3 regions of the Bacillus sp. 01N42_2 genome follow, and region 2 is predicted to be linked to each of the others. Evidence: riboswitches for the same ligand, from Rfam matches in the RefSeq annotation. Region 2 holds a riboswitch; each other region holds the start of a gene.
What was found. Region 2 has a riboswitch for S-adenosylmethionine ahead of AC1DN5_RS10530 (2-hydroxyacid dehydrogenase). Riboswitches for the same ligand answer to the same signal wherever they lie in the genome.

Region 1 (3,460 bases), on a different contig from region 2:
ATCAGCGTCAAGGTCATTGATCGTATCGACAATATCTTCAAAGTTGCTGTAACACATATGCGTATGAATCTGCGTCTCATTTTTCACAGAAGACGTCGTTAATCGGAAAGCTTCTGCGGCCCAAGTTAAATATTCATCCCAATCCTGCGTTTTTAACGGCAGTCCTTCGCGGAGCGCGGGTTCATCCACTTGGATAATCTGAATACCGGCATCTTCAAGCGCTTTTACTTCTTTTCTGAGGGCAAGCCCGATCTGGAAGGCGATTTCTTTTCTTGAAATATCCACGCGCGGGAATGACCAGTTTAAAATGGTGACAGGTCCCGTCAGCATGCCTTTCATGTGCTTTTCTGTCAGCGATTGGGCATAGACCGTATCTTTTACCGTCATCGGTTCGATAAATTCGACATCTCCGAAAATGACAGGCGGACGTACGCAGCGTGAACCGTAAGACTGCACCCATGCATATTTCGTAAAGGCGAACCCGGCCAGTTTTTCACCGAAGTATTCGACCATGTCCGTCCGTTCAAATTCTCCGTGAACGAGCACGTCTAAGCCGATTTCTTCCTGAATCTCAACCCAGCGCTTCGTTTCCGCATTAATAAACGCTTGATACTGTTCATCCGTCCAATCTTTTTTCCGCCATTTTTGCCGTGCGCTCCGCACTTCTGCAGATTGAGGGAAGCTTCCGATCGTCGTTGTCGGCAGAAGGGGAAGACCGAGTGATTCATTTTGCAGCGCCAATCGTTCTTCAAAGCTTGCAGGGCGGGAGAAATCTTTTTCTGTCAGCTGATTCAATTCTTCTTTTTGAGCTGAGTTCGCCCCTGTCGCGAATGCTTTCAAAGCTTTAAGTGCCGCTTTTGACTCTTCGATCTGCTCACTGACAGCCGCTTTGCCGGACAGAAGCCCTTCTTTTAAGACGCCGAGTTCCGCCAGTTTTTCTTTAGCGTATGACAGGCCGTTCAGCAAATCCTTTTCAAGATGCTCGTCAGGGTGTTTCGCCACCGGCACGTGCAGAAGGCTGCTTGAAGGCTGAATCCATAACTCCTCAACATCAGCGTGGCTGAGGATATCCAAAGCCGCATCAAGGCGTTCTTCAACATCGATTTTCCAAATGTTTCGGCCGTCGATCACACCGGCTGCCAGCACTTTATCTTTCGGGAAGCCGTGCTTTTTCAATTGCTCAAGGTTTCTGCCTTTATCATGCACGAAATCAAGCCCGATTCCTTGTACAGGATACGAAACGAGTTCTTCATATGCATCAACCGAATCAAAGTATGTCTGCAGGAGGACATTCAGCCCTGAAAGCTCTTTTGCAATAGATTCATAGAGTTCTTTTGCGGCGCGGACATCTTCAGCAGAGGCTGTCACAAGGGCTGGCTCATCAATCTGAACCCATTTGACGCCTTCAGCTTCAAGCTCTTTCAGCAGCTGCACATAAAGAGGAACAAGGCGCTTTTGAATCGCTTTCGCCTCTGATTCTTCGTATCCTTTCGCAAGCGTGACGAATGTATACGGACCGACAATGACAGGTTTCGTTTCCGCTCCGAATTCTTCTTTGATCCGGCGGTAGTCGTCAAGCTGTTTGTTTCTCGTCAGACGGAATTCAATGCTTTCGTCATATTCAGGAACGATGTAATGGTAGTTGGTGTTGAACCATTTTGTCATTTCACTGGAAACGGCGTCTTTAACACCGCGGGCAATCGCGAAATATGTATCAACGGGATCCGTGATGCTGCGGAATCTTTCCGGAATCCAGTTAAAGCTGACGGCGGTATCAAGCACATGATCATAATGAGTAAAATCAGAGACCGGCACGATATCGATATGTTGGTCAAGCTGCGTTTTGACAGCCGATAAGAATAAACCGTCAAGCTCTTTAAGAAACGTTTCTTTATCAGTGTTTCCTTTCCAATAAGCCTCAAGTGCTTTTTTCCATTCTCTGTTCAAGCCGATTCTCGGAAAACCGAGATTTGAAGTTTTGATTGTAGTCATTAAGTCTCCTCCTTTAAGTGAGATGTAACAAAAAAGCCTCTTTCTCATGAGAGAAAGAGGCTTTAACATCAAAATTTAAGCCTCTCTTATCTCTCAGATCACGTCTGATGGAATTAGCACCGTGCCTTAGGAGACTATCGTCTCGGCGCAAAAATCACGCGCCCCATTTCACAATGGAATTACGGTCGGTTGCTGTTGGGGTCAAAAGGCCAATCCCTCGCCCAACTCTCGATAAGAGAAAATATTTCAATTTTTTTGAAAAGTTACATCATTTGTTGGTTATCTTATCAGCTTATTCAGATCACTGTCAATAGAAAATCTCACATTTTAAAAATTGGTGATTTTGACAAGCGGATCAATCATTATATGAGAAAAATATCAGAAAGACAGCAGCTGTGCCTGTTCGGCTCTTTCCATGAGCACATCAGGCGCGTCTAAATACAGAAACCCGTTCCCGGCCAATGTTTTGGAGATGTTCAAAGGAAGAGTACGCCGCACAAGCTGGGCATAAATTTCGGCTTCAGAAAGCGTCCGCTGAAACGAGTCCTGTTCAAGCCCTTTTATTAAGGCCAGCGCTCCGCTCACGTGCGGGGCGGCCATTGAAGTGCCCGTCAGCTTCCCGTATTTATGGTTGGGAAGGGTGGAGAGAATGTTTTCTCCGGGCGCCACGAGGTCAATTTCTTTATTTGCGTTTGAAAATTCTGACGATTTACGGGCGATTGAGACTGATCCGACGGCGATCACTTCGTTGTAAGCGGCCGGATACGACAGTTCTTCTGTCCGCTCGTCTCCGTCACCTTCATTTCCTGCTGCGCAAACGACCAGTACACCGCTTTTTACCGCATTTGAGACGGCTTCTTTCAGTTCAGGCACATCGTTCGGTCCGCCGAGTGACATGGAAATAATGTCCGCCTTTTGTTCAACGGCGTAGTTGATGCCGTTAATGATCCATTCGTATTTGCCGCTGCCGTTTTGACCGCCGAGAACTTTAACGATTAAAAGGCTCGCTTCCGGCGCAACACCTGAAATTCCGCCGTTTGAATCATTGGCGGCAATCGTTCCGGAAACATGTGTCCCGTGGCCGTTGTAATCGGAAATCGCGTCTTCTTTGCCTTCGTCATCATCGGTGAAGTTTTTTCCGCCGATAACCCGGTCTTTCAAATCAGGATGATTAATGTCGCAGCCTGTATCAAGCACCGCGATTTTAATATCCTTTCCTTTAAACCCTTTTGCCCACAATTCTGGCGCCTTAATCACTTTAATACCCTCAGGAAGCTCGTTCACATCCATGATCTGCTCATCCGTGACATAAGGAATCAACCGCATTTCACCATTCATAAAAAAGCCCTCCTTTTTTATGCTTGCGAGTGGATTCAAGGGTGTTGCTACTATTTTATGGCAGATTATGCCGTTCGGAAAGAGTCATTTGAAGCATTTTCATAAAAAAGGCGCAATCTATTGCACTAAA
Region 2 (3,460 bases):
AGCGCCTGTCTGATTAATTCTTCATCGGAATCCTGAAGCTCCTGCTCGGTAAAGCCCATCGCCCCGGCAAGCAAACGGAACACTTCCGTATTCGATTTGCTGTCCCCATATGGTTCGATCACCGGTTTTTGCAGCTGAATAAAATGATGCCAGTAAGACGTGTAAAAATCCGTGTTTTCAAAGGCGGATGAAGCAGGGAGCACGATATCCGCATATTTGGCGGTTTCTGTTAAAAACAGATCGTGAACGACTGTAAATAAATCTTCCCGCTGCAGACCTTTTCTGACTTTATTCGCTTCCGGGGCAACTACCGCGGGATTGGTTCCGTAAATAAACAAGGAGCGTACGGGCGGTGTTGTTTCTAAAAGAACGCTTCCGAGTCTGTTCATATTAAATGATCTTGGCTTCCTGCCATAAAGCAGATCAGGCCGCTGGAGCGCTTGTCTGTTATAGTTTAATATCGCGCTGTTGTGCTTGATTGCGCCTCCCCCGGTGCGGAGCCACTGTCCTGTCACAGCCGGAAGGCAGGCGACGGTGCGGACGATCATTCCGCCATTGTCATGGTGCTGAATGCCGTTTCCGATCCTGATAAGGGAAGGGGAGGTTTCCCCGTACATTCTCGCAAGGCGTCTGATATCATCTGCTTTAACGCCTGTTATAACAGAAACCGTTTCAGGATCATACTGTTTGACATGCGCTTTTAATTCTTCACTGCCTTCGGTGTACTCTGTGAGAAATGCTTCATCGTGAAGGTCCTCGGCAAATAAAACATGCATGATACCGAGAGCGAGTGCGGCATCTGTGCCGGGGCGAATGGGAATAAACCAATCGGCAAGCCGGCCTGTTTGGTTCTTATGTACATCGATAACGACAATTTTAGCTCCTTTTTTCCGGGCTTTTTGAGCAATCATGACCTGATGCATATTCGTGCTGACGGCATTGATTCCCCAAAAAATAAAGAGCTTTGCATGTATGGTCTCTTCCGGATCAGTACCTGCGCCTTCTCCCATTGTATAGTTGTAGCCCTCAGATCCGGCTTTGCTGCAGATCGTCCGTTCGAGCTGGCTCGCCCCGAGTCGGTGGAAAAAACGGCGGTCCATTCCCTCTGCCGCCAGTTTTCCCATATTGCCGTAAAAGCTGTACGGGAGAATGCTTTCCGCTCCTTCTTCGGCAATAAGCTCTTTCCAGCGCGCACTGATCGTATTGATTGCTTCATCCCATGAAATAGGCGCAAACACAGCTTTGCCTTTTTCGCCGATCCGTTTTAACGGGACGGTTAAACGTTTTTCATCATAAATGCGCTCAGCCATGTGTCTGACTTTGTTGCAAATATTCCCTGATGTGACCGGGTGATCCGGGTCTCCCTGAATGTTAACGATTTTTCCGTCTTTTTTTGTCACAAGTAAGCCGCATTGATCGGGACAGTCCAGTGAGCACACCGATTTAAAGACGCCGTTTGGCTGTTTTGCAGCAGAATTCATAGCCATTTCTCCTCTTTTTTTATATTGTAAGCATTATAACATTTCGAAATAGATCGTCAATTCAGAAAAAAAGTATTGACATCACGGAAGGACTTATCTATGATGAGTTTATTCTTTTTAAAAGCCTGACAATTTCATCATTTTATTTTCTATCAAGAGAGGTGGAGGGACTGGCCCTATGAAACCTCGGCAACATTTATTGTGCCAATTCCAGCAAGCGTATGCTTGAAAGATAGGAAAGAATGGTCTATACATATTTGTGCGCTTCAAGCGGATAAAGACGGTATATGAATCTCTTTCCTTCTTCGGGGAAAGAGATTTTTTTGTGAAAAAATTTATGTGAAAAGGATGTTTTGCACCATGACGGTTTTAATTACCGCACCATATCACGACGAGGGGCTGAAGGAGCTGACAGATCTGTTCGGGCGGACTGTGCACCTGCCGTGGAAGAAGCACGGCCGGGCCTATCGGGAAGATGAATTAATCCGGATGATTCAAGAGACAAACGCGTCGGGGCTTATTACCGAACTTGATGAGGTATCAGAGCGAGTGATTGATATATTGCCGGATTCCGCTTTTATCGGCGTCTGCAGAGGGATGCCGTCTAATGTGGATATCACGGCGGCGACTAAAAGAAAAATTCCTGTCTTCTTTACACCGGCCCGCAATGCCCAGGCTGTTGCTGAAATGTTTATCGGAAATGTCATTTCGTTTTTGCGCCACACGTATTCTTCTCATCAATGGCTGAAGGCCGGGAAGTGGAATGGTGATTATTTGCAGGCTTACGTCAAATTCAGGGGAAATGAGCTGACGGGGAAAACAGTCGGCCTTATCGGTTTCGGAGCTGTAGGACAGAGAATCGCCCGGCTGTTGTCGGCTTTTGACTGCAAGGTGCTGTACTATGACCCCTTTGTCAATCATGAGAACCGGGAGTATGAAAAAACGACGATTGAACGGGTATTTTCTGAAAGTGATATTGTCTCCGTTCATTTGCCGCGCACCGAAGAAACCATCGGCCTAATCGGCGCCCGGCATTTTCAATTGATGAAGCAAGAAGCTGTTTTTGTCAATACATCAAGAGCGGCGGTTACAGACGGAAAAGAGCTGCTGCGGGTGCTGAAAGAACGGAGGATTAAAGGAGCGATCCTTGACGTGTTTTATCAGGAACCACCTGAATCTTCTGATTATGAATTGATCTCACTGCCGAATGTGTTCGCGACTCCCCATTTAGCGGGCGCAACATTTGAGGTGGAGGATCATCATGTGAGGATTTTAAATGAGGCGCTTTTTAAATGGAAAAAAGATCAGCTCTGCTCAATACGTGAACTTTATAACAAAAGAGAACTTGAGATGGAAGGATAGAAGAAGGAGGAGGCTGTAATGGCTGAACAAAAAGGCTACCTTGTATTTGACATCGGGACGGGGAATGCGCGAGTCGCGGTTGTGACTGCCGGCGGCGACGTGACCGCACTGGAAAGGGAAGACATTGAATATGTGACGGATCCGCTTTATCCGGACGGCCGTTATTTCTCGCCGGAAAGATTATGGATGCAAATCAGCGCTATGGCAAAAAAGGCTATTGCTAAAAGCCCTCATATTACATTAATCGGAATCACCTCAACAAGCCAGAGGCAGGGAATTGTTCTGATTAATAAAGATAAAAAGGCGTTTCTCGGTCTGCCCAACATTGATAATAGAGGGCGCGAATGGGAGGGAGAGATCGAGTTAAAAGAAGAAGTGCATCAGCGCGCCGGACGCCTTCCGAGCGCTTTATTTTCCGCCATGAAACTTGTCGGGTTAAAAAAAAGACAGCCGTCATTATGGAAAGAAGTGAAGTACATCACAAGCATCAGTGACTGGGTGACATTTGAGCTGAGCGGAATTTTAAGCTATGAACCGTCACAGGCGGCTGAAACACTGCTGTTTGACGTAAGGGAAAAAGCGTGGTCAGAGAAATTATGCAGCATCTTCGGGGTGCC
Region 3 (3,460 bases), on a different contig from region 2:
CTTGACGGCGGCAAGGCCTGACAGCACATCGCTGTGGCCGCTTAAAAATTTCGTCGCGCTGTGAAGCACGATATCTACGCCGAGATCAAGCGGCCGTTGCAGTGCAGGCGTCATGAAAGTGTTGTCAAGGTATGTCAGACAGCCGTGTTCTTTTGCCAGCTCGACGACGGCTTTAATGTCCGTGATGCCGAGCGTCGGGTTTGACGGTGTTTCCATATAGATGGCTTTCGTATTCGGCCGGATGGCGCGGGCAACCGCTTCTGTGTCCGTCATATCGACAAAAGTGTGTTCGATTCCGAAACGGGGCAGCACTTCTGTCACCATGCGGAATGTTCCGCCGTACACATCCTCCGTGACGAGAACATGGTCGCCTTGGGATAAGAGCAGAAACGCCGTCGAAATCGCCGCCATTCCGGAGCTGAAAGCAAAGCCTCTCGTTCCGCCTTCAAGACCTGCGATCGTTTCTTCAAGCGCTGTTCTTGTCGGTGTGCCGGAGCGGCTGTAATCATATGTCCCGAATTCTTCAAAGGAAGACTGATGAAATGTGGAAGCATGCTGAATCGGCACGCTGACGGCTCCGGTAGCTCCGTCAGTTTTAAATGGATTGTGCACGAGCTGGGTTTCCAGCGTCCAATTTTGATTACTCATATGACACGGCCCCCTCTTTTACTTGCTGTAATGCCTGCTTTACATCTCGCTTCAAATCTTCTGCATGTTCAATTCCCACTGAAAATCTGAGCAGGCGGTTGCAGACGCCGTTTGCGATACGGATATCTTCCGGAATGTCCATGTGCGTCTGTGTCGCGGGGTATGTAATAAAGCTTTCCACCCCGCCGAGACTTTCTGCGAAACAGATCGTTTTCAGCGCCTTTAAAAATGGATTGACCCATTCCTCTTTTTGCAGCCGGAAAGACAGCATTCCGCCTTTTCCGGGATATAACACGTCTGCGATTTCTTCTTCCTGTTCTAAAAATTCTGCAAGTTCACGGGCGTTTTCTTCATGACGCCGCATTCTGAGCCCGAGTGTTTTCATCCCTCTCATTAAAAGCCACGAATCAAACGGCGGGAGAACGGCTCCGATCGCATTTTGGTGATTAAACATGATGTCGCCGAGCTCTTCATCCTTTACGACAGCAAGACCGGCAAGGAGATCATTGTGCCCGCCTAAATATTTTGTGGCGCTGTGAATGACGATATCGGCTCCCAGTTCAAGCGGGCGCTGGATGACCGGGGTATAAAACGTATTATCGACAATCAAGAGCAGGCCGGCTTCTTTCGTAATCCGGGCGATTTTTTCAATGTCCGCCTCCTGCATTAACGGGTTTGTAGGCGTTTCAACAAATACCGCTTTCGTGTTTTCCGTTAATTTGGAGCGTAAACAGTCTTCATCGCTGAAATCATCGTAAATAAAGCTTAAGCCGTATTTTCTCCATTCATTTTCAAACAAACGGTATGTGCCTCCGTATAAATCGGAGGATACAATCAATTCATCCCCGCTTTTAAATAAAGCCATAATCGTTTGAATGGCTGCCATTCCGGAGCTGAAAGCAAAGCCTCTCGCACCGTTTTCCAACACGGCGATAGCGTCTTCAACGAGCTGGCGTGTCGGGTTTTTCGTGCGCACGTAATCAAAACCTGTAGATTCTCCTATTCCTCTATGCCGGTAAGCGGTGGACAGATAAATCGGCGGACTGACCGTTCCTGTTGCTTCTTCGCTTCTATTTCCAATTTGGGCTAATTTTGTTTCAACATGCTGCGTCATCAGTAAGCACCATCCTTTTCAAAAATAAAAAAGCTCCCTCTTCATAAGAAGAAGGAGCTTTTCTCTTCCTCTTATCTTCCAAGCATGTGAATCGCTTGCTGGATTTAGCACCTTGGCACTTTGCCTTCCCGCGGCAAAGCAAACCGGTTGCTGAGGTTTCAAAGGGCCAGTCCCTCCACCTCTCGTGATAAGAATATTGTTTTGTATTTTCTGATTGTTCTATATTAACGCACTATAAAATGGATTTCAACAACTTTTTAATTTTCTGAACTCTCGCAAGAAGTACATCTGAAGAAAGAAATTTCTAATAATTCATGGTACAATAGGGAAAAACCATCAAGACAAGAAGCGGCCTGGAGGAATGCGAAGTGGCACCGAAAACCGGAATCATTCATGAGAAAAAACTTTTCTCTCATGAGCTTGAAGAAGAAATGACCGTTTTGGTCTACCTGCCCAACACTTACTCCCCCCTGTATAAATATCATACGGTCATCGCCCAGGACGGCCATGATTATTTCAGATTAGGGAGAATCGGGCGGCAGGCGGAAGAGCTCATGTCAAAAGGGGAAATTGACCGCTGCATCATTATCGGCGTCCCATATAAAAATGTGCGGGAGCGAAGAAACACATACCATCCCGAAGGCTCTAAGTTCGCCTCATATAAACGGTTTATCGCAAATGAGCTCGTTCCTTTTATCGACAAAGAATACCCGACTTATCAAGTCGGATACGGCCGCACCATGATCGGGGATTCCCTCGGCGGAACCGTCTCGCTCATGACGGCGATTGACTATCCGAACATGTTTGGAAACGTCATCATGCAGTCTCCGTATGTTGACGGGCACGTGCTGGATGCCGTCCGGCAGTCGGAGGATCTCAAACAGATATCCGTTTATCATCAAATCGGAGAAAAAGAAACCGATGTCCACACGACGGACGGCCAGGTGCTTGATTTCACCGCGCCGAACGAAGAGCTCAAACAGCTGCTGGAAAGCAAACAGTCTGAATACACGTATGAAACCTTTGACGGGGATCATAAATGGACATACTGGCAGCCGCTCATCACGCCGGCGCTGAAAAAAATGCTGTAACCATTCATTAAGGAGGGAACTTTCATGAAATACGGTATTGTTTTATTTCCATCAAAAAAATTACAGGATCTCGCAAATTCGTATCGGAAACGCTATGACCCGAGCTACGCGCTCATACCGCCGCATCTGACGGTAAGAGATCCGTTTGAAGCGACAGAACAGGAAATCGAGCAGATCGTATCACAGCTGAGACAGACGGCGAAAGAGTCGCACCCGCTCGTTCTGAAGATCACAAAATACAGCTCGTTTTCTCCTGTGAATAATGTGATATATATGAAAGCGGAGCCGACGGAGGAATTAAAAACTCTGAGTGAGAAATGCTACTCAGGAGCATTGTCCGGTAAGCCGGAATACAGCTTCGTTCCGCATGTCACGGTCGGCCAGAAGCTGTCGTCAGATGAACATTCCGACGTACTCGGACAGCTGAAAATGCAGGACATTTCCCACGAAGAAGTCATCGACCGTTTTCACCTGCTCTATCAGCTGGATAACGGCTCATGGACTGTGTACGAAACATTTTTATTAGGCGGAGGAGAATAACTGTTTGGAAGCCATCGTTGCAAAAACTGAAAAACATCTGAACGACGCTTTTTTCGTCAGAAAAGAG

Region 1: linked by a shared signal. The riboswitch ahead of metE (5-methyltetrahydropteroyltriglutamate--homocysteine S-methyltransferase) and the one ahead of AC1DN5_RS10530 (2-hydroxyacid dehydrogenase) in region 2 are both predicted to bind S-adenosylmethionine.
Region 3: linked by a shared signal. The riboswitch ahead of AC1DN5_RS13715 (methionine biosynthesis PLP-dependent protein) and the one ahead of AC1DN5_RS10530 (2-hydroxyacid dehydrogenase) in region 2 are both predicted to bind S-adenosylmethionine.

What each region holds. Positions count from the first base shown of each region.
Region 1 is NZ_JBFTRO010000002.1:613,090-616,549, reverse strand. Features, by position in the region: gene metE (5-methyltetrahydropteroyltriglutamate--homocysteine S-methyltransferase) at 1-1,992, opposite strand, end outside; SAM riboswitch class I at 2,076-2,230, opposite strand; gene AC1DN5_RS06770 (S8 family peptidase) at 2,371-3,330, opposite strand.
Region 2 is NZ_JBFTRO010000004.1:16,809-20,268, reverse strand. Features, by position in the region: gene AC1DN5_RS10535 (molybdopterin oxidoreductase family protein) at 1-1,481, opposite strand, end outside; SAM riboswitch class I at 1,628-1,720, shown strand; gene AC1DN5_RS10530 (2-hydroxyacid dehydrogenase) at 1,842-2,843, shown strand; gene AC1DN5_RS10525 (FGGY-family carbohydrate kinase) at 2,862-3,460, shown strand, end outside.
Region 3 is NZ_JBFTRO010000005.1:277,285-280,744, reverse strand. Features, by position in the region: gene metC (cystathionine beta-lyase) at 1-648, opposite strand, end outside; gene AC1DN5_RS13715 (methionine biosynthesis PLP-dependent protein) at 641-1,762, opposite strand; SAM riboswitch class I at 1,831-1,956, opposite strand; gene AC1DN5_RS13710 (esterase family protein) at 2,131-2,853, shown strand; gene AC1DN5_RS13705 (YjcG family protein) at 2,878-3,393, shown strand; gene AC1DN5_RS13700 (GNAT family N-acetyltransferase) at 3,398-3,460, shown strand, end outside.